2 linked regions of the Adhaeribacter arboris genome follow. The protein of the gene in region 1 interacts with the protein of each later gene in a pairwise test. Links are inferred from orthologs where the notes say so. Each region holds a gene or a part of one and is shown in the gene's direction. Other genes may lie near its edges.

Region 1 (15,036 bases):
CAGAAAGCGGTGGAAGACGGTGTACTGGTGCCTTACAATGTTTTCGAGATTGTCACTAAAATTACCCAGCAAGGGGCTAAGATAGATTTAGGCGAATACGTAGGCACCCGCGAAAAACTCACCCGCAAACAGTTCTGGAATACCCTGGACGAAGAAGTGGAATACCGGGCCCAGCAACTCGACGAGAAAGTAGTAAACCCGAACCAAATCCGGCTCATTGCTAAAGCCGATAAAGATAATTTACCGGCAATGTTCCCCGACCGGATTGGACCGGATGGCAAGTTTGAAGTACCTAAAATGCTCATTTTTGCCAAAAGCGACAGCCACGCCGACGACATTATAAATATTGTGCGGGAAGAATTTGCCGAAGAAAACAAGTTCTGCAAAAAGATAACCTACCGCAGCGAAGACCCCAAAACCGTGTTGCAGCAGTTCCGCAACAGTTATTACCCGCGCGTGGCCGTTACCGTAGATATGATTGCCACCGGTACCGACATCCGGCCGCTGGAAGTGCTGCTGTTTATGCGCGATGTAAAAAGCCGCAGCTATTACGAGCAAATGAAAGGCCGCGGCACCCGCACCTGTAGTTTAGAAGAACTCAAAGCTACCGGCACCCCGGCCGCTAAATACACCAAAGACCATTTTGTGATTATAGATGCCATTGGGGTAGAGAAAAGCCGGAAAACCGACAGCCGCCCGTTGGAGAAAAAGCCGGGCCTCTCGCTGAAAGAAGTACTGGAAGGCATTGCCATGGGCAACAAAGACGAAGCCATGCTCACCACGCTGGCCAACCGCCTCATCCGGCTCGATAAACAGATAAACGAAAAAGAAAAACTCGCCTTTGCCGAAAAAGCCGGCGGACTTACCCTAAACCAGGTGGTAAAGCAACTGCTGCACGCCTACGACCCGGACACGCTGGAAAACGAACGATTACAGGCACTGGCGCAAAACCCCGGTGCTGCCCCCGATGTAATTGAAGCCCAGGTAAAGGAACAACACGAACAAATTATTGAGCAGGCTACGGCCGTGTTTAACGATTACGACCTGAGGAATTATGTGATTGATGTCCGCAAAAAGTACGACCAGGTAATTGACCACATTAACCCCGATGAGCTGGTAAATATTGGCTGGGTAAAAGACAACCAAGCCGAAGCCGAAAACCTGGTGCAGGATTTCCGGACCTGGATAGAAACCCACCAAACCGAAATTACGGCTTTGCAGTTATTTTACGGACAACCCTACGGGCGGAGGGAACTCACTTATAAAATGATGAAGGATTTGGTGGAAACAATTAAAGCTGCAAGACCTAACTTAGCGCCTTTAAACATCTGGCGGGCTTACGAACAACTGGAAAAAGTAAATGGCCAGCCCAAAAACGAACTCATGGCTCTGGTGGCGCTCATCCGGAAAGTAAGCGGACTCGACGAAACCCTGACGGCCTACGACAAAACCGTGGACCGTAACTTTCAGGAATGGGTATTTAAAAAGCAGGCCGGTACCCTCAAGTTTACCGAAACCCAGATGCAATGGCTCCGGATGATAAAAGACTACGTAGCCAACAGTTTCCGGCTGGAGCGCGACGATTTTGATTTAAGCCCCTTTAATGCTCACGGGGGTTTGGGTAAAATGTGGCAACTGTTCGGTGATCAGACCGATGAAATTATAAATGAATTAAACGAGGAGTTAGCGGCGTAGATGGCACTTGGAAGAAAACCGATTGAAATAGTTGAAGAAGGTAAACACCAATTATTAGTTAAGGCTGAACATTGGGATAGAAAATATTTAAAAGAAGTTGCGAAGGTTCAAAATGGTTACGCGTTCAGTTCTTCCTTCTTTTCCAAGGATGAAGGAATGCCCTTAATCAGAATACGTGATATTGATAATACTACTACAGTTGATAGATATAAAGGAAATTACAGTGAAGAATTTATAGTTCATAAAGGAAATATCCTTATTGGAATGGATGGAGATTTTAAAGCATCTTATTGGAAAGGACCAGATGCATTATTAAATCAACGAGTTTGTAGGATTTTACCAGACTCTGAGGCTATTAACGAAAGGTTTTTATTCTACTGTTTACAGCCATTCCTTGATGCCATTCATGCTGAAACTTCTTCTGTAACGGTAAAGCATTTGTCTTCTAGAACCATTGAGGAAATTCCTTTACCTTATCCTACATTGGATGAACAACAAGAAATAGTTGCCAAAATAGAGGAACTGCTAAGCGAATTAGACAAAGGCAAAGAACAATTAGAAACTGCCCGGCAGCAGTTAAAAGTTTACCGCCAAGCCGTTTTAAAGTGGGCTTTTGAAGGAAAACTTACCAATCCAGACGTTAAAGAAAGTGAATTGCTGGAGGGTTGGAGATTGGTTAAAATTGGAGATATATGTAAAAGTATTGTTCCGAACAGGGATAAACCTAAATCATTTACAGGAGAAATAAAATGGGTAACAACTCCGAATCTCAGTGAACATTCAATTAAAATTGATTACACAACGATTAAATTAGGATTATCTGATTCAGAGATAAAGGAATATAACGCTAGAGTAATTCCAACTGGTAGTGTGATAATGACTTGTGTCGGTACTTTTGGGATAAGTGCTGTAGTTGAAAAACCAATTGTTATAAATCAACAGTTGCATGCTTTCTTAACAAATGATTTAGTTGACTCTAATTTTCTTGCCTATTGTATTCAGCTAAATAAATATTACTTCGAGAAAAAATCCACTTCAACAACTATTCAATACCTTAATAAAGAGAATTGTAATTCAATGCCTTTTCCACTCTGTACAATTGAAGAACAGAGAAAAATTGTTCAGGAAGTAGAAAGCCGCCTAAGTGTTTGCGATAAAGTAGAAGAAACCATCACCCAAAGCCTGCAACAAGCCGAAACCCTTTGCCAGAGTATTTTAAAGAAAGCTTTTGAGGGTAAGTTGGTTGCTTATAAAGAAGTCCTCAATACTGTTACTGAAGAACAAGAAGCAAAAATTATCCCTTTGGTTCCCGAAGAAGAATTTCCCATGAAGATTGCTGGTATTACTGCTACTGATTTACACGCGGGCATTCTTGCCTTGGTGATTGACACTCATGAAAAGCACCCGGAGCATTTACCCAAGTTGAATCACGTAAAAGACGAAAAAATTGCCCATCAGGTAGAAAATTTCCTTGGCATTTCATTAGGCAGGCAGCCGGTAAAAGATGCCGCTGGTCCTGATGATTTTAATCATTTAAAAAAGGTAGAACATCGGGCAACAAAAGCAGGTTGGTTTCAAATTAAAAAGCTACCAATTGGCCATACATACACCTCTCTGCGGGGCATGAAAAACATTATTGCTAAAACTCAGCAATTCCTTACAGAGCAACAATTTAAAGAAGTAAATGCCTTAATAGAAACTTTTTTGAAATTTGATATGGAACAAGCCGAAGTGATTGCTACGCTTTTTGCCGGATGGAATAATTTATTATTGGCCAGCAAAAATCCGACGGATGATGAAATTGTTTATGAGTCCCGAGAAAACTGGTCGGAGCGAAAGCTAAACATAAATCGGGAGAAGTTTTATAAAGCGTTAACCTGGATGAGAAGCCACAATTTTATCCCTCAAGGTAAAGGTTCAATGGTTTTGAAGACGGCAAGTCAGGAGAAAAAAACATTGAAAAAGAAGAAGTGAAAAATCAAAAAATAGATTATTGGGCCGATTGTGATTTGCTTTCAGGAGCCTGTTATTCTTTCGAGAATGGAAAAAATCATTTATTATTGAGTGAAGCTGCCGCTAATATGCAATTTTATGGATTTGCCGTTTCGCACGTTATTCTTGCTTCCGAAGAATTAATCAAAGCACTGATATTGATTGGTTTAAACAATGATATTTATTTTATAAGCCCGGTTGAAAGAGATAAAATATTTAGAAATCACAGCTTTAAGCATTTAAATATTGAAGAATTCTTACTATCACTAACAGGATACTACATTACTGATTACGAATATAATTGGCAGTATTACTTCTTTACTCCACATAACGCTTTAAGCAAATTTCAATCTACTGCAATCTTTTTAAGTAAGGCTTTAAAATTAGGGGAGTTAACCGAAGAGGAGGCGGAAATGCTTAGCGAGTTAATTAAAGGGGCTAATAACCTTAAAAACAAAGGCTTTTATGTTGATTATCAAAAAGATTGGATGATACCCGAAGATGTTGACAAAATATGCTATCAAAAGTATAAAAATTTATCAGATAAGCTTTTGCAGTTTATAAGTCCAATTTTTACAATGCCTTTAACTGATGAAAGAATAAGGTCATTTTTGTACGGCGAATAAATATTTGTACGGCGAATAAATATCTTACAATTAGTTAGTATTATTTTAAATGAACGAAGCGCGTGTTAGGCAATTACTGCAACAAACAGAAGGCTTGCGACTTGAGTTTAAGGAAGCAATTTCGGAACTCCCCGCTAACCTTTTCGAAACCGTATGCGCTTTCCTAAATAGAGCCGGCGGCGATATTTTATTAGGAATTTCCGATGGTGGCAAAGTACTCGGTGTTAATAAAGCCCGCGCACCACAACTTTTAAAAGAAATTGTCAATATTTCTAATAATCCGCAATTGCTGGAACCGCCTTTTATTTTGCTCCCCCAATTAGTGGAAGTAGAAGGTGCAACCCTTATTCATATCCAGGTTCCGGAAAGTTCGCAGGTACACAAATGCCGGCGCATCGTTTATGACCGCAGCGAAGATGGTGATTATAAACTTACCAGCCATATTGCTATTTCCGAATTATACACCCGCAAAAGTGCCAGTTATTCCGAAAACACTATTTACCCAGCGCTGCGGTTCTCCGACTTTAATCCGGAGCTATTTCCGAAAGTCCGGAACTTAATTCGCAGCCGCGACTATAATCATCCCTGGCTAGCCCTCGACGACGAACAATTGCTCCGGAAAGCCGGCCTTTTCCGCCGCGACCTGCAAACCGGTCAGGAGGGCTATACTTTAGCCGCCGCTCTTCTGTTAGGTCAGGACGAAATCATTCAAAGTATTTTACCGCATTACAAAACGGATGCACTGGTCCGCCGCCAAAACCTAGACCGTTATGATGACCGTCTTTATGTTCAAACCAACCTGATAGACACTTACGACCAACTAATGAGCTTTATCGCTAAGCACCTACCCGATAAGTTTTTTCTGGAAGGAGCCATTCGCGTTAGTCTTAGGTCCAAGATTTTCCGGGAAGTTGTAGCCAATTTGCTCGTACACCGGGAGTTTACCAACGCTTATCCCGCTCGGCTCTTCATTTACACCGACCGGGTAGTTACTGAGAATGCTAACCGGCCGCACACCTATGGTCGCTTATTACCCGAAAACTTTTCTCCTTTTGCGAAAAATCCAGTTATCGCCAAATTCTTCACCCAACTAGGCCACGTGGATGAATTAGGCTCCGGTATTTTAAACGTAAATAAATACCTGCCCCACTACGCTCCTGGCAAAGTGCCAATTTTTGAAGAAGGTGATGTATTTAAAATGGCTATTCCTTTAGAAGTTAACGGTACAGTTAATGAGGTTATAAGTAATAGAACAACTGATACTGTAAATGACGGAGCAATTGAGGGAGCAATTGAGGGAGCAATTGAGGGAGCTACTAAGAATGTTAAAATTAAACTGGCTACCCTTCTTAACGCTATAGTTAGACAAGAAGGAAAAAGGATTCCTGAGTATAGAACTAGTACAGGAATTTCAGAGAAAAGCCTTGAAAGATATTTGAGGTTACTTCGAGATGCTGGATTCATTGAGTTTAGAGGTGATGCTCCTCAAACCGGCGGGTATTATCTGACCGAATATTTAAAGAAGAACTTAAAAAATGAGTAACAACAACTCCGCTATCGTTTCTAAAGTCTGGTCATTCTGCAATACCCTCCGCGATGATGGCGTGGGCTACGGCGATTATTTAGAGCAACTTACGTATCTGCTATTCTTGAAAATGGCGGATGAATATACCAAACCACCGCACAACCGCCAGTTACCTATTCCCAAAGATTACAACTGGGAAAGCCTGGTAGATTTAAAAGGAGCCGAACTGGAAACCCATTATACCATTATGCTCCGGGAACTGGGCAAAGAAAAAGGTATTCTGGGGCAAATATTTACCAAGAGCCAGAACAAAATCCAGGACCCGGCCAAGCTCTCCAAAATCATTGCTATGATTAACAACGAGCAATGGCTAATGATGGGTGTAAAAGATAAAGGCGATATTTACGAAGGTCTGCTGGAGAAAAACGCCGAAGATACCAAAAGCGGTGCCGGCCAGTATTTCACGCCCCGTGCTTTAATAAAAGCCATGGTAGCCTGCGTAGACCCGGAGCCTATGCGCACCATCGCCGACCCGGCCTGCGGTACCGGCGGTTTCTTCCTGGCCGCTTACGATTACCTTTTAGCCCACCACGACCTGGACAAAGAGCAACGGCAGTTCCTGAAATACAAAACCTTCTTCGGCAACGAAATTGTAGCCAGCACTCGTCGCCTAGCGCTCATGAACCTGTTCCTGCACAACATCGGCGACATTGACAGCGATAATTTTATTTCTCCGGCCGATGCCCTGATTGCCGATATCGGTGTGCGCTACGATTACGTACTGGCCAACCCGCCTTTTGGTAAAAAAAGCAGCCAGACTTTTACCAACGCCGAAGGCGAACAGGAAAAAGAAGACCTTACGTATAACCGCCAGGATTTCTGGGCAACAACCAGCAACAAACAACTTAACTTTGTGCAGCACATCCGCAGCATTCTTAAAACCACCGGTCAGGCTGCCGTGGTATTACCGGATAATGTGCTGTTTGAAGGAGGAGCCGGCGAAACCGTCCGCAAAAAGCTACTGGAAACCACCGATGTGCATACCATCCTGCGTTTACCCACTGGTATTTTCTACGCCCACGGGGTAAAAGCCAACGTGGTTTTTTTCGATAACAAACCCAGCAGCAAAGACCCTTGGACCAAAGAAATATGGGTGTACGATTACCGCACCAACATCCATCATACCCTTAAAAAGAACCCACTTAAGCTGGAAGATTTGCAAGATTTTATCTCCTGCTACAACCCGCAAAACCGCCACAAACGCACCGAAACCTACCACCCCGAAACCAACCCGGAAGGCCGCTGGCGTAAATTCACCTACGAAGAAATAATCGCCCGTGACAAAACCAGCCTCGACATTACCTGGCTAAAAGATAAATCCCTCGCCGACTTAGATAACTTACCGGACCCGGATGTATTGGCAGAGGATATAATCGAGAACCTGGAAGCAGGATTAGAGAGTTTCCGGACAATTTTAACGGCTTTGGAGAAGTAATTCTTAGGAATAGTTTAAAGTTATAATTTAAACATCTTTCATCAAAAGTTGCTTAAGCAAACCTAATCTGGCTGAATGAGTAAAAGTAGTACTTGGTAGACTTCATTAAGCACTAGGTACCTACTATTACTCATTTAATTTTTGAATCTACATTTTGAAAATTACGTTTTATTTATCATATTGGATAAAATCAGCGCTATGAAGGCCAGACAAAGTAAAACAGCAAAAAATTATTTTAGCAAAGAGACTCAAGGAAGAGCTATTCTAAAAAGCATTCAGGAGGCTTCTTCTAAAAACGCGCATGTTATTGCTAACTTAAAAATTAATAGTTCCACCGTAAAAGTAAAAGAGCTTTAGTAGGTGAATTTTGCTTTTGTTACAGTACTTCTCGTATTCATTACTCTTCTTGGTATTGCCCTTCGCCGAAGCTATTTTTCTTCCCGATTCTCCATTGAGTACATTACCACTAATCTAGTTAATGAGATTATCTGGGCCATTATCCCAGCCATCCTCTTACATGCTTTTGCCATTTTAGTCGTAGAAGCTACAACGTCCTATCAAGTATTACTGGAGAACATTGGTTATTTGGTAGTGGGCGGAAACGATAAAGAACGGGTTCCTCCTATCTTCCAGAACATACATGCGCATATAGCTCCTATACTAACCTATAATATTGGTTTAACCGTGTTTGGTATTTTAGTAGGTACCGGAGCGAGAAGTTTCGTCAGAGGTTTAAGCCTGGATACGCTACCTTATTTTTCTTTTCTCCGGTTTCCGAATACCTGGCATTATTGGTTTACCGGAGAATACCTGAACACCGAACGGGGCTGGAAATACCACAAAAATATTGACTTTATAATGGTGGATGTTTTAACCAATATTGGTGAGGGAATTATTTATTCCGGCATTCTGGAAGATTATTATCTATCCAGAACGAGTGGAGGCCTGGACCGCATCATCATAAAGTACCCATCCAAAAAGACCTTTAGTGCTACCGGGGAAACCCATTTTAGAGAGATCCCGGGTAATTACCTTTCTATCCCCTACGACAATATATTAAACATTAATATTCAGTATTACGAGTTTAATGGTGCAGCCGAGAATACCCAAGATGATAGCCAGCCCTCAGTAGAGATAATTGAGCCTTAATCCGGCAAGCTATTCTGGCAAGGAGGAAAAAGGACGATTCTAATTTAAGCAATAGGTAAGCTTTTATCCCGATTAGCCGGTGTTCTCACTTTATTTATTTTCTTGTATAAACGGGCGCAGGCAAAATAAAAGGCAAGGAGTAAAACACTATGAATAACTATCCGGGCAATAGTCATGCGGATGATTTTACCTTTTGAGGTTAGCTCGTGGTACGGCTTCATGCGTTGAATTAATATTCTGTGTTGAAAACGACCTGTTCTCAAAATATGTTTTGCTGATGCCCCTTCAGAAAGTTATATATTCTTATAGCATTATAGAACGATTATTACAATTATCCCCATGGAGTATGTTTGCCATTAAAGATACAAATTATACTATTAAACAATGCCACTCTACTTTACACCTAATCTTTGTCTAACATCTACTTAATTCCAGCATACTCTTAAAACTGGCTTTTAATTTGCCTAGTGAAATATTTTATAATTACAATATTTAATCAGGCAAATTAAACTTTTATTAATGCGACAACTTTTACTCCTTTTAGCTTTTCTACTGCACACAGGTTTGGCTTCGGCTCAAACGACCACTCCCGCTAAACCACAAGCTTTTACTTCCAAGCCGTCGGTAAAAAAACAGCAAGCTCCACCGGTGTACACCTGTGAGGGTGGCAGTGCCTATGCCTATCAGCGCACGGAGAGCAGAGCCGATTTGAACCGGTGTCCGCATCCGATTTCCGCGGTAAGCAAATCGGATGCGGAGAATAGTTACGGCCGCCGGCCCGGTAAGTAGTGTTATTCAGCCTCACAGTCTTCCATTATCATCAAACACAAAACATTCTGTACTTCCAACTCATGTACTTCCATATAAATAAATTCTTACTTAGTACCGCTTCTAGGCCAATTATTTGGTGCCTGGTGCTTTTATCCTTTTTAACCGGCTGCGAGCAGGGTGATGGTTCTGAACCGAAAGAAGAAGTTAGACCCCTAGCTTCTTTTTGTAGGGTAGCTAAACTCTATGATTTAAATGATACCACTCAATATACCCTTTATCAATATGGCTATCAAAACCGGGTACTTCAAGCCAAAGGTTATTACAAAGGAAAAGAAAAGAGTACCATAACTTACGAATACAATAACCTGGGACAACTGATAACGGTAGATGTACGGGAACGGAACTTCGATTTTGCACAAGAATACAACGGAGGCTATCACCAGGTTTACACTTTTGAGTATAATAGCCAGGGACAAGTTGCCAAATACGTGACTTCTGATCTGCAAAATAACAACCCCGGACCCATCTTCGAGACTATTTGCACCTATGATAGTGAGGGCAATCGGATCAAAACTACGACCACCGTTTTAGCTACCGCCTTAACTGCGGTTAGTTATTTTACCTACGAGAACGGAAACTGTGTAAAAGCAATAATCAATGAAGGCCAGGAATCGGAGCGAACCAACCTGTATGAATTTGATTTAACGAAAGAAAATAAGCTGCAAGCATTTGAACAAGCTTCCAATTTATCTAACCTTTTAGGACCCACCGCTAATAAGAACATGCTGTTATTGGAAACGCGTTCTTACAAAGTATATACAGCTACAAGTGGGACGTTTGAATTCTTTCAGGAGTACAACGATCAAGGCTATCCCACCAAACAGATTTTTACGCGTACCAGTAGCTACGGACAAGGTACTACTTCTCGCCTGTTCGAATATGATTGCTTGTAAATTCACATTATACCAATAGTGTAGAGACTTGTACTTATCTCCGGTAACCTACTCCGATTTTAAACCCAATAGTACCGTCTAAATTTAATCCTTATACATGAATAAACCTTTACTCCCTGCCACCACTTGGGCCATAGCTTTGTGCCTGGCTATTATAGCATTGCTTACTAGTTGCGAAAAAGGCGACAGTGATGGTATCTAATCCTCAAGCTGAGCCGACAGCTTGCCGGATCGTTAAATTATATAACCAAAAGGATACTACATCCTACACGACTTATCAGTATGATAGTCAAAACCGGTTAACGCTGCAAACAACTTATGGGCAAGGTAAGGTAAAATCTACTTACGCCTATTCTTTTAATGCCCTAGGGCAAATGGAAAAATTTACTGTTAAGCAAAAAGCTACTTACTTTTATGGACAGCAGGAACTCACCGAGAACATTGTGGATGTTTTTACTTTTGAGCGCAATACCCTGGGACTAATCACAAAATTCTTTAAAACAAGGCCTATTCCAACCACTGGATTATTCACCGATGGAAAACTGGAGGGAACTTGTGAATACGACAGGGAAGGAAATCGTACCCGGATAACGAGTACTTACAATACCAACATGGCGGTCTATAATGCTGTTAGAGAATACACTTACTTAAACGGCAACTGCATGAAAGAAGTAATTCACCAGCCCGGATTGCCGGATATAAAAACCGAATATGAGTACTACCTGGATAAGGAAGAAAAACTCCGGGATTTCTACCAGACCTACGCGAGGAAGTACCTCATGGGTCCGACTGCCAATAAGAACATGCTTAAAAAAGAAACAAAGTATGATGGCAAGGGCCAAGCTGCCGCTACGCTTCTAATCACCTATGAATTCAATGAACTGGGCTATGCCCTAAAAAATATAATGGATTATAATTTTCAGAATCCCGATGGGGTGGAAGCTGATATATTTACTAACATTGCCGAGTATGAATGTCAGTAATTGGTATTACAAATAGTAGAATTCGGATTAAGTACTATTAAATTATTGGTATATCCTATTACGTTACCTTAGGCTTAGTACAAAGCTTAAAACAGTGCATACCATTCCCTTAATTTAAAAATCAAAAGAGATTAATTAAATATAAAATATTCTATACCTATTATTTTATAGACCCTATGTGGGCCTACCCTAGAAGCAATGATTAATATTATACATTTTATTTTCAGAAAAAACAATGCATTTGGTATTCTGCTGGGACTTATTCTTATTGCTGGATGCACCCAGAATCAAGAAAAAGAACCGGATCCGGTACCAGTACCCGAAACTCCTGAGAAGCTAGAAGTAACCTGTTTACTCACCAAGGAAGAGAGTAGCAACGGCAACTATGTCACTCTAAAGTACGGAGCGGATAAAAAGTTACAGAGTATTTTTACTTATATTCCTGCTACAAAATACAATCCGGTATTGACTTCCACTGATACTGTCATTAGAGATAATGCCGGTAAAATCATCAGGCTGCAAAAAAGCAATCCAAATACGGAGGGTAAAAGCATGGCCAGTTATGAGTATGACCAAAATAATAAGTGGATAAAAACCAGTATGTATAATTCGTCAGGGGAACTCACTACTATAATTTCAGCGGATTATAAATCCGAAGGACAAGTTTCTAAAATAACCTACATTCATAAGTATGCAACAGGTCCGGATTATATAAGGGTGATTGAATATGAATACCTTAACGGCAATGTGGTAAAACAAATTGACTACATCAACAATAAACCCTATGTAAGTACCCTGGAATATGATCTTACTAAGGAAAACAAGTATTCGGAATACTCCTTATTGAGAGTATATAATTGGGAAACTATACCACTTAGTAAAAATCCTTTGCTTAAAATAAGTACTCAAACGGATGTTCCCGGGGTATTCTCTTACAATGATTTAACCCGGGAGTACAATGCAGAAGGGTATGAAGTTAAAGCTTCTTCCATCAGCAGTTTTCAAGGTAAAGTTAGTGAACCCCTTACCAGCACCAGATCCTACTCTTGTAATTAGATAAAATTACTTAATGATTATTTAATTACCAGTAATCAGAGTAGCGCTTTTAGCCTGATTTTTAGTTCCTGCCAAGAAAAGGAGAATACTGGATTACCTTTAGCTATATAATAATTTTTTGTTGATTAATCGAGGAACTATAAGCAAGAAAAGGTCTGACAAGGTTCATGGATACATAAAAATATATGTATTAACCACTTACTAAAAAAGTATTACCATGCCAAAGCCTGTCATTGCTCATAAAACCATTATAGCTGCCTTAATCTTGTTGACACCTGGTTTATTGATATTATTTCATTATTGTAGTTAAGGAAGTAGGTAAGTAGTAGAGTACATTTCAGGACCTAAGAGCAGAAAAAGACTTAATAAACAAGAACTTTATTTTACCATAGTCTCCATAGAGAACATAATCTGGGTGCAACAATTTGAAGGAGCAGGTGTAGGGGCATTTAACCCGTTAATTATCGCTAGATCCTTAGGCTTAAGAAATAAAGCTCATAAGGAACAGCTGGATAATTTAAGCGGATTTCTTTTTAAGGCGCAAAACTAACCATGTGGTAGAAACAATAAAGCCAGTAGTAGAAAGGGCGAATAGGTCAATAGGATTCATAGCTAAATGTTAAATTTATATTATCGTAAATGGATTAATTGACTTAAAATATAAAACACCTAAACTAAGGCAATCTCTAAAGCAAGCTTTTTAAGAATTGAATCGCTTCTCGGGTATCTTTATGGCTGAGTGTTAATTTGGACAAATCTGCTTTGGTTTGCGCATTAGATAATGTTTCTGCTAACAAGTTTAGTGATTCGGCTAGGTTAATGTTTTTTTGTTCTGTAGAATTAGAGTAGATTTTTACGTCCATAGATTTATAGCTTTATGGCCTTACTACAACTGTTATTAAGCTAATCGTTCTGATCCATAAGCCTATTTGGGAAAATAGGACCACATACAACATTATTCGTATGGGTTTCTTGTTAAAGTGAAAGTTGGCCCTATAAACAATTTAAAGATTGTCAAAAAAACAACTACGCCCGTAAGTATACCTGGATTCGCAAGAATGTAGCAGCGACGAATGAATATAAATCTATTAAGATTGCTGATGAAGTAATCTTAATAGGATTTACGACCTTCACCCACTATGATGTGCCGCTATATTAATAATTGGATAAACATTTATAAAATATAAAAAAGCCACTCTCGCGAGTGGCTTTTTTATTGTCTCTTCTTTCTATAAATCACTGCTGTCACCACAATCCAACCTGCTAGTAGCCATACATTCAACACAGAGTAGTACCAGGGACCGCCATTCATCCAAGCACGGAAATTGTTAATAAATACGGCTATCAGGAATAAAAATGGGAGTAAACGCATTAACCGTCTTGATTCTTTACGGGGAAAGTGTAACTTATACGTCAGGCGTGGGTCATCGTGTTTTACCATTTACGTCTATTGCGTTTTTGCTTTATGTAAGGGTTAATCCAGCGCTCCTGTATCCAAGCTTTTAAGATGAATCTTGCCAATATCAAAACCATCAGATTTAAAGGCCAGTACTACCATTGCCTTTCTTCCATAGCTTACCTGATTATATCGGATAAATCCACCAGATTTAAATAAGGCTCCAAGCACGAGTTACTCGTAAAACCTCTGACGGCCTCCACTTCGTTTTCTTCTACCCGGTACCAGATCTCGGCAAAGAACTTTCTCATGTCATATAAACAAACGTTGCAGTTGCCGCTCACGCGAACCGTGAGAAACTCGCCCTGCTCCCAAACAAGGGTCGCTCTGTCCTCCGAAGGAAGCTGATGGAAGTAGTAAAGGTTCATGAAGCAAATACCCGTAATGGTTCGAATTGCTTAAAGAACACGAGAATGCAATATTAGTTCATGTGTATATAGGAAAAATTATCTACTTACAGGTTTTCCTCCGGCAATTGAAAATAACCATCATGAAAGTAGAGCTGTTCGGCTTCATTTTCTTCGGGATAATTATTACACTTCGCTAAGTAGATTTCCTTTTCTGTCCCATAATCCACATAGAGGTGCTCCACTTCCGGCCATTCCGCATCGATAATGCCATGCATGCGCTCGCGTTCAAAAGTGGTTAATTCGGCCTGGGTGGAGAAGGTAAAACCCAGATGAATTAAGGTTTCCGTAATTTTTTGCACCTGAAAAGTGCGCACCTGGGCAGCTATTTCCTTCATTTCGGCTCTAACGTGGCGGGGTATGTTTTCCATAGATTTTAGTTTTTAGTTTATCCTCTTAATTTGAGGAGATATGAATAAAAGTGATTTGCGAATTTATTTAGCATATTTAACTATTTATTTCTTAAAACCAATATTATTAGCAAAATAAATTTAGCTACAATTAGTTGATTTTTCCAAGCTAGTAAGGGTTTGATGCTTTTCCTGAAAAGGCAGTTTATCCATCTTCTCCACCTCTAAACTGGGAAATCCAAACTCGGCTACTACTCGCCCTAGCAATAAGTACACGCCTGGTCCTTTAAAGGGCCAGTTTTTTAAGGAAGTGGGAAAGTTAACTGGAATTGCAACAGTTTACTGGAGGCTTTTTATTAGGCAGCTATTGAATTTTCCAGGTATAAGCTTTCCAAGTGGCAGGGTGTGCGATAGCCCAATACGGAATGCCTCCTTTTTCTATTATACCAGCCCTCGATGTACTCAAAGACGGCTAGTCTGGCCTCTTGCCTGGTGGTAAACTTTTGATGATAGATTAGCTCCGTTTTTATGGTTTTGAAAAAACTTTCCGCTACGGCATTATCCCAACAGTTTCCTTT
Region 2 (14,910 bases), 3.6 Mb from region 1 along the record:
AATCGAGGGTGTTTATGGTAGTTAATAGCGCGGGTAAGGTATCGTCGAAGTTACCCGTTAGTACTTCTATGTTCTTTAATTTAAGTTTTTTAAAAAGAGATTGCGCCTGTTGCACCAGATCAAGGCAACCTTCCAGCGTATATACCCGGGCTTTTTTTTTTGCGGCGGCTAGGTAAGAAGTAGTAATACCTAAGTTGGTACCAATCTCCAGAATGGTGGCTGGTTGCTGAAAATTGATTAAGCGGAAAAGTAGTTGGGCAGTATGGGGTGGGTTGGCTGCCGTTCGGGCAATATGACTTATTGTTTTAGTGGGCGTATTACGAATTTGAGAGCCAGCACCAAAATCAATTATTTGAATTAGCTTGTTACTTTTGAATAGATCTTGTCGTATTTTTTCAATAACCGGAAAAATACGGTAAGTACCCGTATGAATAATTACCCGATTATAAAAATCAAAAACAAAGGGAGAGTGGATACCATGTAACCGGGTGGATTTAATAAAATGTAGAATATAGTAATATACCAGCCGGATTGCGAACACAAAAAAGGTAAAACTAATTTAGTTTGTAAGGCACAATTAACACAAATTCCGGAATATTTACGGTAAACAAACTTCCGTCTACTAATCTTTCCATGGTGTAGGTACCCCGCATTTTACCCAAGCCGGTTTTCAAATTACAACCAGATACATATTCATGCGATTCGCCGGGCTCCAACACAGGTTGCTGGCCAACTACACCTTCCCCTTCCACTTCCCGTACAACTGCGTTAGAATCGTAGATATACCAATGCCGCCTTAATAACTTTACCGTAAATTCGCTGTTATTTTCAATAACAATTTTGTAAGCAAAAACAAAATGCTGCTGCGAAGGGCTGGAATAGTCGGGTAAATAGTTGGTAGTAACCGTTATTTTTACCCCTTCAGTAGTGGTTGTATCCATATTGAAAGCCTTTTTGTTGGTTAATAACACCCAATTTTAGGCAATAGTTTTGGTAAAACAAGGAAATACCTAAAAATTACTGTTTTCAGAATAAAACTGTAAAAAATATAATTATGAACGTAAAAATAGAAAAAAGCTGGCAGGAAGAATTAATACAAGAGTTTGAGAAAGATTATTTTAGAAAGCTTATTTCGTTTGTAAAAGAAGAATACGCTGCGCACACGATCTACCCGCCAGGCGGTCAGATTTTTAATGCTTTTGATAAATGCCCGTTTGACCAAGTAAAAGTTGTTTTAATTGGACAAGATCCCTATCACGGACCTGGTCAGGCCCACGGTCTTGCTTTTTCGGTAAACGATGGCGTGGCTATACCTCCGTCCTTACGGAATATTTTTAAAGAAATTCAGGATGATTTAGGCAAGTCTATTCCGAAAAGTGGTAATCTGGAGCGCTGGGCAAAACAAGGAGTTTTATTGCTGAATGCCACTTTAACCGTCCGGGCTAATACTCCTGGTTCTCATCAGAAAAAAGGTTGGGAGGAGTTTACGGATGCGGTGATCGAGATTGTGTCAGAAAAAAAGGAAAATTTAGTCTTTATGCTTTGGGGAGCTTACGCGCAAAAGAAAGGAGTAATTATTGAACAGAAGAAAAAGCATTGTATCTTAAAGGCAGCGCACCCTTCGCCATTTGCGGCCGATAAAGGTTTTTTTGGTTGCCGGCATTTCAGTCAGGCTAACACTTACTTAAAGCAACATGCTTTAACCGAAATAGATTGGTAAAATCTAAAATTGCTACTTCTATTTTTCTATTTGCAAAAAAAGATATGCTGCCGAAAAACAAAAAAGTACTGACCTAAATCAATACTTTTTTGTTTTTTATTTTATATAAAGCATTAAAATGCAATAACTACCTTTCGGTCAACTATGAAATAGATATTGGTTAACTTAAAACCAATTCATATAAGATTAACTGTGGACTGTCGACTATGGACTAAACCCTAGTGAATAATATTGAATATCCGGTTCCAGCGAATTTTGCCTCCCAAGCCACCATTCGGATTGGCTGACATCCAGATGAGAACGGCTTTACCTACAATATGATCCTCGGGCACAAAACCCCAAAAACGGGAATCAGCCGAATTATGCCGGTTATCGCCCATCATAAAGTAATAGTTTTGCTTAAATGTATAGGTCTTAATTTCTTTTCCAGCAATAAAAATTTGATCGCCTTTTACTTCTACGTTTTCGTTTCCTTCGTACTTCCGGATAACAGTTTCGTAAAGGGGTACCGTCATGGAATCGAGGGTTATGGTTTGTCCTTCTTTCGGTACTTGTACCGGGCCGTAATTATCTTTGTTCCATTTAAAGCGGGAAGGTAGATTGGGGTACACACTAGGGTCCGCTACTCCGGCCGGATCTTTTAACAGATGAACTTCTTTGATAAAATCTAAAGCTTTTAATTTTTCGGCAGTTTCGGGCATAGTATGAACTATATACCCACCTTGCACCATATTAATATCGGTAATGTCGTATTCCTCAAACGTTTTCTCGTTAATCGCGTTTTCAGTCATTAAGTAATAGCTATACTGCAGCTTTTCGGGTTTAGTCGCTAAAATACCGTTTACGTAAACCTCCATGTCGCGCACCTCAACTTTATCACCGGCAATGCCAATACAACGTTTAATGTAATTGGTGCGCAGATCGGCGGGGTATTGATCTTCCGGCGGATAATTAAAAACCACCACGTCATTATTTTTTACTTTAGAAAAGCCAGGTAACCGATGTGATTTTAACTGAATAGCGCTGGAATAAGACGGTATATTAGTTCCCCAGATCGTTTGGTGCGTAAGAGGTACCTGCAAGGGGGTACGTGGCGTACGAGGGCCATAATGCAGCTTGCTCACGAATAAATAATCGCCTACTAAAAGCGATTTCTCCATGGAAGGAGTAGGAATGGTATACGCTTCGAAAGTAGCCCACCGGATAAGAGTTGCCGCTATTACCGCAAATAAAATAGCATCACCCCATTCCCGGAAGAAGCTTTTCTGCTTTTTGGGTTTTCTTTCTGGTTTCGTTAATAACTTGATATTCATACGTATGATATTGTAACTTACAAATTTAGCATATCTTTCATTCCAAACACACCTTTTTTATTTTGCAGCCATTCGGCCGCCATTACCGCACCTTCGGCAAAGCCGGTCCGGCTATGTGCATCGTGCAATAGTTCAATGGTGTCGTTTTCTGATTCGTAGCGTACCATGTGGGTTCCCACTACGTTACCTATGCGTTCGGAGGTAATTGCAATTTTATTATCTGCTTGTTCCGGTGCTAACACCCAACCTTTTTTATCTGAATAATGAGAAAGAATGCCGTCAACCGTAGTAATAGCTGTGCCACTAGGCTTATCTACCTTTTGGGTATGGTGTACTTCTTTCACCGAAATTTTAAAATTAGGATAAGCCTGCATTTTAGAGGCCAGATATTCGTTAAAATGAAAAAATAAATTTACGCCGACACTATAATTAGAGGCATAGAAAAACGCACCGTTCCTCGACTCACAAAGAACTTTGGCCTTGTTGAAATGATCTAACCAACCCGTAGAACCGCAAACAACGGGTATGCGGTTATTTAAACAATATTTTACATTTTCAAAGGCCGATTCAGGATGGGTAAACTCAATAGCCGCATCTACATTGCTATTATTGTACTGGCTTAAGGTATTCGTATTTGTTACGTCTATGGTGCCAACAATTTCATGATTCCGCTGTTTTGCTATTTGCTCAATGGTGCGGCCCATTTTACCGTAGCCAATTAATAGTATTCTCATTGTTTTTTAAGATTTAATTTTACCGCAAAGCCGGGAGTGTACCCAAAACCTGGACCGGTAATAATCGTGGGTTCAAACCGCATGGATAACTCATCACTAATATCAAAGCCTTTTAAATGAGCATCTACGTAGGCTTCACTTACATTAAGGCCATATAATAACATAGCAAAGATGATATTATAATCCCGATAACGACGATACTCGTCTCTTGCCCGAACAAGGTTCGGCGTATAAGTAGGGGCCGGGAACCGTTGGGCATATTGATCTGGCAGAGCTAAAGGTTTTTGACTAATCCTTACTTCGTAAGAAGACCGGAAAGATAGATAAAGCTTATGCCATTTATTAAAGAAATAACCGATAGTGACCCCACCCGTATAAATAATCGGTATTTTCCAGTAGCTTTTATTGTAAAATTGTCCGGCACCCGGTATAATAGCCGAGTATAAAGCTGCCCGCGAAGGTTTATCCCAACTTTTTAAACTTCCAAATATACCCCTAGAAAGAGTATCCGCGGGAGTGGAACTTACCTCAATAGAATCGTTGCCAGCCGTGATAACTTGTGCTTGAGCTTTACTAAGGCAGCAAAAAAATATTAAAAAAATAACAACACTCCGACGGGCAACAATCATAACTAATAATTTAAAATTTCCAAAATCCGGTTTAAATCATCAACGGAAACAAAAGGGATTTTAATCTCTCCTTTACCTTTAGAATTTGATTTTACCTGAATTTTGGTCCCGAAATGAGTAGATAAACGGGATTCTACCACTTTAATTTCGCCGGAGGGAGTCGGGGTTGGTTTTTCTACTTTTTTTGGTTCTTGATTGGATTCGTTATTTAAATGGCGGGCTAATTCTTCTACTTTCCGTACGGACAGTTCATCGGCTATAATGCGTTTATAAACCTCTAATTGTTTTTCAACGGTAGAAATATTAATTAAGGCGCGGGCGTGACCCATACTAATTTGATTGTCCCGTAAGCCAATTTGAATATCTGGCGGAAGTTTTAATAAGCGCAAGTAATTGGTAACGGTGGTCCGTTTTTTTCCTACCCGATCGCCGAGTTCTTCTTGCTTTAAATTACATTCACTCAGTAATCGCTGATATGAAAGGGCAATTTCAATAGCGTTCAGGTTTTCGCGCTGAATGTTTTCGATTAAAGCCATTTCCAGCATTTGCTGGTCATTGGCTTGTCGAATAAAAGCCGGAATAGTTTTTAGTCCGGCTAACTTAGAAGCCTGTAACCGGCGTTCGCCGGAAATTAGCTGGTAGGTATTTTCATCGAACTTGCGTACCGTAATAGGCTGGATAATACCTTGAATTTTAATGGATTCGGCTAATTCTTCTAGAGCTTCAACGTCGAAGTGCGTACGTGGCTGAAAAGGGTTTGTCTGAATAGTATCTAAAGGAATTTCAGCAATGGCATTTACGGGAGCTACCGCAACAGGAACAGCGGCTTCTTCTTTTTTATCGTAACTACCCGTTATAAGAGCGTTTAAGCCGCGACCCAATCCTCCTTTTTTCTTTACTTGATTTTTATTTTCGGACATTCGAATTAATACAATTTGAAACTGCTTTCCGGTAAAAGCCTAAATTAAGTAACAGGTAGCAGTAAATTATCGTGCTTGAACCACGGCATTTTTTTCCACAATTTCGCGGGCCAGGTTCAAATAACTAATGGCACCTTTGCTGTCAGCATCGTGCATAATGGCCGGCAAACCAAAACTCGGCGATTCACTCAGTTTCACGTTTCGCGGAATAATAGTTTCAAAAACCATTTGCTGAAAATGGAGCTTTACTTCCTCCACTACCTGGTTCGATAAGCGTAACCGTACATCGTACATGGTCAGCAAAATGCCTTCAATTTCTAATTCCTGGTTTAAGCGCGACTGAATAATTTTTATGGTATTAAGCAACTTACCTAAACCTTCCAAAGCAAAATACTCACATTGCACCGGAATAATTACGGAGTTGGCGGCTGTAAGCGAGTTTACGGTTATTAAGCCTAATGATGGGGAGCAATCAATAATAATAAAATCGTATTTGTCTTTAATCGGTGCTAAAGCTTCCTTCATCTTTTCCTCGCGGTTAGGCAGGTTAATCATCTCAACTTCAGCTCCAACTAAATCGATATGCGAAGGTATTAAGTCTAAAAAATTAATAGAAGAAGATATAATAATGTCCGCTGCGTTCAGCCCATCTACCATACACTCGTAGATACTAGTAGAAATATCTTTCGGATCGTATCCAATACCAGAGGTAGCGTTCGCCTGCGGATCAGCATCTACCAATAAGGTTTTATACTCCAACGCGGCTAGGCTGGCAGCCAGGTTAATCGCGGAAGTGGTTTTACCTACACCGCCTTTTTGGTTGGCTACTGCAATTATTTTTCCCATTTTATACGCTGTTCCTAAACTTAAATAGTTACGGTTTCTCCAATGGCTAGTAAAATTAATTCTTTACCTGCCTGTTGAGCAGCTTTAAAGGCCTGCTCTTTGTCTAATTTTATATTCGGAAAGGTATCATAGTGCATACCAATAATTTTGTTTGTATTCACCCATTCGGCGGCAATTAAGGCATCTTCTATATCCATCGTTAACCGATCACCAATAGGTAAGAAGGCTACATCCACCTGGCCGAATTTTTCGGCAATCAATTTCATGTCGTAAGTAAGAGCCGTATCACCGGCAAAATAAAATACTTTATCCACAGTTTGAATAACATAGCCCGCCGGGTTACCGCCATAGCTGCCATCGGGCAATACACTCGAATGCACCGCCGTTACCATTTTAACGGTGCCAAACGGTAAAGGTGCTTTACCGCCAATATTTAGGTGCACCAAGTTTTCCACGCCTTTTTGTTTAAACCATTCCGCAATATCGTATATGGCTATTAAAGTGGCATTGTCTTTTTTAGCGAAATATTCCGCATCGGCCATGTGGTCCTGGTGGCCATGGGATAAAAGAATGTATTCGCAGGTAATATTTTCTTTATCAATGGATTTAGCCAGATCATTATACGTTATAAATGGATCAACAAGCACTTTAACCCCATCAAAATCAAATAAAAAACACGAATGGCCCAGATATGTAACGGTCATGTTGGAATAATGTAATGGCAGCAATTTAATACCTAAAACTTGCGCAAAGATATACTATTTTAGGGAGAAATTTTTATTCTGCATGAAGAGACTACGGATATTTTTCTGCTGCTGGGCACTTGTAATTTGGGGCTGTAAAAGGCGGTTTACTGAAGAAACGAGCAAAAAAGTTTTTAAGTATAACCAACCGGAATCCTTAACCTCCCTAGACCCAGCGTACGCCCGCAATCAGGGAAATATATGGGCAGTTACCCAATTGTATAATGGGTTAGTAGAGCTGGATAATCAGCTTCAACCCGCTCCAGCCATTGCGCAATCCTGGGAAATTTCGCCGGATGGTCGCCGGTATTTATTTCACTTGCGCCATGATGTTTTTTTTCACGACAACATGGTTTTTGCAAATGGTAAAGGTCGCAGGGTGACCGCAAATGATTTTGTTTATTCTTTCAAACGAATCTTGGACCCTCCAACAGCCAGTACCGGTAGTTGGATATTTAAAGGGAAAGTGCTGGAAAATAGTGAAGGAGAAGTTGCAGACACTTGCTTTAAAGCTCTGAATGATAGTACGCTATTAGTTTATTTAAAAGAACCTTTTATTCCTTTCTTAGGGATTTTAAGTATGCCGTATGCCTTTGTGGTGCCCAAAGAAGGAGTTATAAAATACGGGAAAGATTTTCGTAGCCATCCTATTGGTACCGGGCCGTTTTTATTTAAAAGCTGGGACGAAGAGAACGCCATTATTTACCATAAAAATCCCCAGTACTGGAAGCTTGACGATCACCGGAAACGCTTACCCTATCTGGATGCCGTACAGATTTCTTTTATTAACGACCGGAAACTGGAATTTCTCACCTTTCAGCAAGGCAAGATTGATTTTTTGTCAGGAGTTAAAGGCAGTTCTAAAGATTTAATATTTAACCCGGATGGCACCGTGCAGGAAGATTTTGCCGGTAAATTTAAAGTAGAAAAAAGACCTTACCTGGATACCGAATACATAGGATTTCAGCTAGACCCGAAAAACTTACCGGAAGATAATCCGGCCTTGCGCGATAAGCGCGTGCGAAGAGCCTTAAACCTCTCTTTAAATAAAAAAGCACTTATTCTGTATTACCGCAATAATCTGGGTACTCCTGGGCACTCCGGCATGGTACCACCGGCTTTGCCTTCGTTTAATAATAAAGTAGTGATGGGATATTCCTATCAACCAGAAAAAGCCCGAAAATTATTGCAGGCCGCTGGTTTCGGACCGCAAAAACCTTTACGTATTCGCCTCAATACAGTAGCGGAGCACAAAGAGATAGCGGAATTCATGCAAAAAAACTGGGCTGAGGTAGGCGTGCAGGTTGATATTAACATCAACCAATTTCCGGCGCACCAGGAAGCGGTAGATAACGGACGTTCGGGATTTTTCATGAAATCTTGGTTTGGCGATTACCCGGATGCAGAAAACTTTCTGGCTTTATTTTACAGTCCTAATTTCTCGCCGGCTGGTCCTAATAAAACTCATTTTAAAAATGCAACCTTCGACCATTTATACGAACAAGCCCGATTGGAGCAGAATGAACAAAAACGTTATGCCTTGTATCAGGCTATGGATAAAATAGTGGTGGAGGAGTGTCCGGTGATTGTGTTGTTCTACGATGAAGTAATTCGTTTAACGCAAAATAACATTACAGGTCTGCAAGCCGATGCCATGAATAACCTGCGATTGGAAAAAGTAGATAAAATCTGAATCGCAGATTTATGCGAATTATAGGATTATTCAATCACAGATTCTCGCAGATTAAAGGATTACGCAGATTCTTGTTTAAACATCCGAAAATGCGTATTCTATGGAAGAATAACTTAGGAATTATACAAATTAGTATTTACTGCCTTCCATAAATTTGATTTGGAATGTTGCCCAAGCTTGGAGGGTTTTCAAAACCACCAAGATGCATCTCCTTCTTTATGGCAGCTGATTTAGGCGGTTTGCTATTAGTTATCTGATTTCAATATGCTATAGAGCTAAATTTATCGTGTAAAAGTAAATTTAAATTCTTAAGTATCAGTTATAAACAGAAAAGCCGTTCTTAGTCATTAAGAACGGCTTTTCTGTTTATAAATAATCTGCGTAATCCTTTAATCTGCGGAAATCCGCGATTCTATTTTTTGCTGCTTTTCTTTTGCTGAGCTTCGCGTTCAGAGGCAGCTTTCATGGCATCTTGCAAACGTTTCTGGAAACCACCCGGCTGTTTGTTTTTATTTTTTTCTTTATTGGCAATCAGTTTTGCCCGGATTTTATCTTCATCTACAAAACGCTTAATTAACTCTTGCTGGCCGAAAGTAATAATATTGGCCACAAAATAGTAGAAACTTAAACCAGCAGGAAGTGAATTAACCACAAATAAAAATACTAAAGGCATCAGGTAAGAATAGAACTTCATGGGTCCCTGGATGCTGGTATTTACCTGATTATTCGACCAGGTATACAGGATGGTCGAAGCCGTCATGAGAAGCGTAAACATACTCACGTGGTTGCCATAAAACGGAATGGTAAATGGCAAACGGGCAAAAACATCGTAGGTAGAAAGATCGCGGGCCCATAAAAACGGTTCTTGCCGCAGTTCAATCGAATTAGGGAAAAAGTTGAACAAGGCAAACAATACCGGAATCGAAAGCACCACCGGAATACAGCCACTCATGGGGTTTACGCCCACTTCGCTGTACAGCTTCATGGTTTCCGATTGAGTCTTTTGCATGTCGCCATCGTGCTTCTCTTTAATGGCGTCAATCTCGGGTTTTAATACCCGCATTTTAGCCATGGAAAGGTACGATTTGTAAGTAAGCGGCAGCAGTAAGGTTTTAATAAACAAAACCAGTAGAACAATGATAATACCGTAACTGCTAATAAATTTCTGTAGGAAGTGGAAAACCGGAATAATCAGAAACTTATTTACGTAAGCAAAAATGCCCCAGCCCAGTTCTAGATTACGCTCAAAATTGAAAGGCAATTTCTTCAGAACGGTGTAATCATTAGGCCCGAAAAAATAAGTAAATTCACCGCCGCTGCCCAGTACATCTTTGGCCGGAATGGCAAGCGTAGTAGCAAAAGTTTTAACTTCGGTTGTGTCCGCCTGGTTAAAAGAAGCTTTTACCTCGCCCCCAGAAAAAGTGTTTTTAGCAATAATAGCGGCCGAGAAAAAGTTTTGTTTATTAGACACCCACTTAACCGGAGTTTCTAATTTTTTTATTTCTGCTTGTTCGGGTTTGCCTACTAAGTAATCAAAGTCTTCTTCGGCGGTCATCAAGTTCAGGCGCGAATGATCCCGGTTTTGTTTCAGGTCAAATTCTGTCTTTTTTAATCGGTCGTTCCAACTTAAAATCAGAGGTTTATCGGTTAGTAGTTGATTTAAACCTTTAAAGCTAAGTTTGTAGTCCAAAGTAAACCCGTCTAGCGTTAAAGCGTAGGTCTGGTCGATAGATTGACCTGCTCCTAATTCCGCCCGGTAGGTAATAGCTTGAGTGCCATTCTGGTTCGAAACCGGCAAGGCTTTAAAGTATAAATCGGATAGCTTAACTGTTTTGCCGGAATTAGTTTGAAAACTTATGTCCGTTTGGCTGCTTTGCTTATCGAATAATACCAGCGGTTTTTTATCCCAGGTTTTATAATTCTTTAGTAGTACTTCTTCTACTTTACCGCCTTTGGTGCTTAAAGTAACACGCAGGTTTTTATTTTCCAGGTGGGCTTCCTCGGCAGTACCCACGGCTACCGTACCAAACTCGCCTAGAGCTTGGGCACGTACCGAATCCGGTATGTTAGCGGGAGTGGCAGCAATAGTAGTGGAGGAAGCACCAGCGGTAGTGGTTGGTTTTTCCTGAACAGGTTTTGGTGGCTCTTTGGGAGCAAAAAATGTCATGTAAACGATCAGCAGGACCGAAATAATAACTAAGCCTACTGCTTGATTTTTCTCCATAAAATAATATAGGTATTAACCTTTTAAATAATCGTTTTTAGTTTTGGTGTGATGAATAGCCGCTTTTATAAATTTCACAAACAGCGGGTGCGGATTAAGAACAGTACTTTTTAATTCGGGATGGTATTGGGCAGCGACAAACCAGGGGTGATTTTGCAATTCAATTACTTCTACCAGATTGGTTTCGGGGTTAATACCCGTGGCTAACATGCCTTTTTCTTCGAATGCTTGCAAGTATTGATTATTAAATTCGTAACGGTGCCGATGCCGTTCGCTGATTTTAGTTTTTCCGTAAATATGCTGCGCCCGGCTTCCTTTTTTTAACTCGCAAATATAGGCACCCAATCGCATAGTACCACCCTTCTGGGTAATATCTTTCTGCCCTTCCATTAAATCAATAACCGGATTAGTAGTGTCAGGGTTCATTTCCGTGGATGCTGCATCTGATAAGCCTAACACATTGCGGGCAAATTCAACGGCAGCGCACTGCATGCCCAGGCAAATACCTAGAAAAGGAATATTTCTTTCTCGCACGTATTTTATGGCTTCCAGTTTACCTTCAAAACCCCGGCTACCAAAACCGGGTGCTACTAAAATCCCATCACTTTTTCCTAACAGCATGTCGATATTGTCGGGAGTAATGTATTCGGATTGAATGGTTTTGATACGGACCTTACATTCATTGGCGGCACCACCATGAATAAACGCTTCAATAATGGATTTATAAGCATCTGGCAACTCCACGTATTTACCAACTAAGGCAATATTTACTTCTTCGGTGGGGTTTTTTAAACGGCCTAAAAACTCTTTCCAGGAGTCGAGATTTAACTCGTGTTTTCCCGCAACTTTAAGTTTTTTGATAACCCGGTCATCTAGCTTTTCTTTTTTCATCATCAGCGGCACGTCGTAAATAGTTTCGGCGTCCAGCGATTCTATTACAGAGTTTACCTTAACGTTACAGAAAAGGGCAATTTTCTTGCGCATCTCCAACGGTATAGGGTGCTCCGACCGGCAAACCAAAATATCGGGCTGTACTCCAGCTTCCGAAAGTGCTTTTACCGAGTGTTGGGTAGGTTTGGTTTTTAATTCACCGGCTGCTCTCAGGTAAGGCAGTAGCGTTAAATGAATTACCAACGAATCGCTTTGAGGCAATTCCCAACGTAACTGGCGCACGGCTTCAATAAAAGGCAACGATTCAATATCACCAACACAACCCCCAATTTCAGTAATCACAATATCGTATACGCCGGTTTGGCCGAGCAAAAGTAAACGCCGTTTAATTTCGTCGGTAATGTGCGGTACTACCTGCACGGTTTTCCCTAAGTAAGCTCCCTGGCGTTCCTGAGTAATAACGTGGTTATAAATTTTACCGGTAGTTACGTTATTGGCTTGTGAAGTTGGAATATTTAGAAACCGCTCGTAGTGGCCTAAATCCAAATCGGTTTCGGCGCCATCGTCGGTTACAAAACACTCACCGTGTTCGTAAGGATTTAAGGTACCGGGGTCGATGTTAATGTAAGGGTCGAATTTTTGAATAGTAACCGAGAGACCTCGGGCTTGTAAAAGTTTGGCGAGCGATGCGGAAATAATGCCTTTCCCGAGGGAGGAAGTTACCCCGCCCGTCACAAAAATATATTTAGAATCCATAAGTATTTTAAGGCTTATGGGATACAAAGATACGAGGAAATTATGAGTTATATCTTATTTCTATTCCGATTTACAAAATATACTAGCGGAAGCTAGTGGCAATTTACCAGAAGCTAGCAGTAACCAGTGACACCATGTAAAGTGAGAACGTTGAAAAGAATATGATAATTAACAGTTTTTTGGATACATACTATTAAATTGCCTCTAGCTTTAGATGGAGGAATTATTTAATAAAATAGTTAATCTTACCGGCCACCTTTATCGTCATTAGTGATTTTTTTACTTTGTTTGCCGCCACCTGCGGTCATCTGACCGAAACGCCATTCAAACGTTAGCCGTACCGAACGATTAACGAACGACCAACGATTATCGCTGATAAAGGTGGGCGCCGTTTGTTTGCCGTTTTGTTGAATACTTCGTTTGAACGGGTTGTTAACGCCTAAAGTAAGGCTGGCTTTTTTGTCCCAGAATTCACGCTTGCCGGCAAAGCCGTACCAATAATAGCCCGAGTTAGTACCTTGCAAACTAATCCAGCCAGAACCAAAATTGCCGTTGGCTTGTAATGAAAAATCTTTCGGTAATTTGTATGTGCTGTTAAAGTTTATACTCCAGACCATTCCATTGTTACTCTGATTTAAAGCCGGGCTGCGCAGGGCTACGTAGCGCAGGTCTAAACCTCCGTTCAGGTTCCATTCTTTATTAGGCTGACCGGATACATTTAAATTTAAGCCATACGCCTGACGGGTGGCAATGTTTTGGGGTTTACTGATGGTAACTCCATTTGGGTCGGCAACGGTTAAGTATTCAATGGCATTATCGGTGTAGCGCCAATAAAAAGCCGTATTAACCGATAATCCTTTTTTAGTGGTTACATTATAACCTAACTCGGTGGCGTGGTTTAACTCTGGTTTCAGGTAAGGATTGCCGGTATTTACATTTAAGGTATCGCTAGCATTGAGCCAAGGGTTTAAGTACCAGATAAGTGGCCGCTGAATTCGTTGCGTATAGCTTATTTTAAACGTTTGCGTTTTTATGCCTTTGGATAGGGTAATGCTCGGAATTAAATTATTGTATTGATTAGTTAATTTGGTTTGGGTTGTAACAAAATCACCTTTAATATCGGTGTGCTCCAGCCGGGCTCCTATGTTTAAGCCCCATTTTCTTTTGGTATCTAAACGCACTGAGGTGTACCCGGACGTAACCTGCTGCTTGTAATTAAAATCATTGGACTGGGAAGGATTCGGAATTAACTCACCGGCTCCGTCCAAAGATTCGGCGACCCGGTACTCACTGCCAATATCGCGCAGAATTCCTTTTACGCCCACTTCTAGTTTAATACTGGTAGTATCGTGGGCGCCTTTTACCGTGAAAGGATGCGTGTAATCGGTTTGTACTGTGTATTCTTTATTGCGACTGTAATTGGTGCTGTGTTGCCGGTAGGTTAATTGTTCCGCCAGCGAGTAGCTATCCGTATCGTAGAAATAATTATCGGGCATTCGGCTAAATTGGGTCAGTAAGGAAAATTCCTGTTCGGGTTTCTTAAAAGTTTTGGTATAACCTAAATCTAATTGTCCGTTGCCGTATGGATTCCGGAAACGCCGGTCGTTGCGGAAGGCTTGAATTTCCTGTCCGGCTGGATTAGTGAGGCGATTATAAAGCGTACTGTTGTTGGGGAAATTTCCGCCCCACACGTTGGCCGAGAAGTTAATCCGGCTCAGGGAATCCGGGTCAAAATCTAAGCTCATTTCGCCGTAGCCACCCGTACCCGTATTATCGGCAATGCTTCTTTGAATAAGAATGTTTTGTGGTTGATTGTTAAATAAAGTAGTGCGGGTGTTCTCACTTTCCCATTGGTTACGGTACTGATAGGTGTTGGCCGAGAGAGTTAAACCTATTTTCTTTTTTTTATAATTTATATTAGTGCCGATAGAGCGGTTAAAATTACCCGCCGTAATGTTGGTTGAGCCATTAAAACCTTGCAAACCTTTTTTAGTGATAATATTAATGACGCCGGCGGAGCCTTCGGCATCGTATTTAGCGCCGGGACTGGTAATAACTTCAACGGATTTAATAATGTTGGCGGGCATTTGCCGCAAGGCATCGGCCAGGTTGCGGGCCATCATGGCCGAAGGTTTGCCGTTTACCAAGACTTTCAGGTTGCTGTTGCCGCGCATCTGCACGTTGCCGTTTAAGTCAACGGTTAGCGTGGGAACTTTCCGGAGTACATCGGCCGCTGTTCCGCCCGCGTTGGAAATATCTTTTTCAGCGTTGTAGACCAACCGGTCGCCTTTATCTTCTACTAAAGCCTTCTGACCCGTAACAGTTACGCCGCTCAGTATTTTTGTATCCGGACTAAGTTGAATTTTTCCTAAATCCAGGGTGGTTTGCTCGGCGGTAAGAGTTACCGGAAAAGTTTTAGTACGATAACCCACAAAGGAAAG

What was found.
Region 2: the proteins of AHMF7605_RS21645 (region 1) and ung interact in binary tests that used the Escherichia coli proteins (3 or more experiments, as listed by UniProt). The link is inferred for Adhaeribacter arboris from one-to-one orthologs.

Annotation. Positions count from the first base shown.
Region 1 is NZ_PYFT01000001.1:5,326,634-5,341,669, reverse strand. What follows is about bases 5,092-8,090. They hold AHMF7605_RS21645 (class I SAM-dependent DNA methyltransferase), read left to right. Parts: upstream 5,092-5,848; coding sequence 5,849-7,333; downstream 7,334-8,090. Other genes in these bases: AHMF7605_RS21640 (hypothetical protein), read left to right, coding at 7,694-8,090; AHMF7605_RS29885 (hypothetical protein), read left to right, coding at 7,514-7,690; AHMF7605_RS21650 (RNA-binding domain-containing protein), read left to right, coding at 5,092-5,856. Also shown: AHMF7605_RS21665 (type I restriction endonuclease subunit R), read left to right, coding at 1-1,695; AHMF7605_RS21660 (restriction endonuclease subunit S), read left to right, coding at 1,696-3,669; AHMF7605_RS21655 (AbiV family abortive infection protein), read left to right, coding at 3,666-4,313; more of AHMF7605_RS21650, read left to right, coding at 4,363-5,091; more of AHMF7605_RS21640, read left to right, coding at 8,091-8,482; AHMF7605_RS29880 (hypothetical protein), read right to left, coding at 8,527-8,703; AHMF7605_RS21635 (hypothetical protein), read left to right, coding at 9,002-9,271; AHMF7605_RS21630 (hypothetical protein), read left to right, coding at 9,397-10,206; AHMF7605_RS21625 (hypothetical protein), read left to right, coding at 10,398-11,189; AHMF7605_RS21620 (hypothetical protein), read left to right, coding at 11,388-12,245; AHMF7605_RS29875 (hypothetical protein), read right to left, coding at 12,932-13,108; AHMF7605_RS21615 (hypothetical protein), read right to left, coding at 13,821-14,069; AHMF7605_RS21610 (hypothetical protein), read right to left, coding at 14,156-14,479; AHMF7605_RS31180 (IS3 family transposase), read right to left, coding at 14,815-15,036. UniProt on the Escherichia coli protein: The subtype gamma methyltransferase (M) subunit of a type I restriction enzyme. The M and S subunits together form a methyltransferase (MTase) that methylates A-2 on the top and A-3 on the bottom strand of the sequence 5'-AACN(6)GTGC-3'.
Region 2 is NZ_PYFT01000001.1:1,735,473-1,750,382, reverse strand. What follows is about bases 15-2,887. They hold ung (uracil-DNA glycosylase), read left to right. Parts: upstream 15-1,054; coding sequence 1,055-1,720; downstream 1,721-2,887. Other genes in these bases: lepB (signal peptidase I), read right to left, coding at 1,939-2,887; apaG (Co2+/Mg2+ efflux protein ApaG), read right to left, coding at 555-941; AHMF7605_RS07195 (O-methyltransferase), read right to left, coding at 15-541. Outside these bases: more of AHMF7605_RS07195, read right to left, coding at 1-14; more of lepB, read right to left, coding at 2,888-3,033; dapB (4-hydroxy-tetrahydrodipicolinate reductase), read right to left, coding at 3,051-3,767; AHMF7605_RS07170 (DUF5683 domain-containing protein), read right to left, coding at 3,764-4,396; AHMF7605_RS07165 (ParB/RepB/Spo0J family partition protein), read right to left, coding at 4,399-5,316; AHMF7605_RS07160 (ParA family protein), read right to left, coding at 5,383-6,162; AHMF7605_RS07155 (metal-dependent hydrolase), read right to left, coding at 6,183-6,866; AHMF7605_RS07150 (ABC transporter substrate-binding protein), read left to right, coding at 6,949-8,598; membrane protein insertase YidC, read right to left, coding at 9,011-10,822; AHMF7605_RS07140 (CTP synthase), read right to left, coding at 10,838-12,469; AHMF7605_RS07135 (TonB-dependent receptor domain-containing protein), read right to left, coding at 12,715-14,910. UniProt on the Escherichia coli protein: Excises uracil residues from the DNA which can arise as a result of misincorporation of dUMP residues by DNA polymerase or due to deamination of cytosine.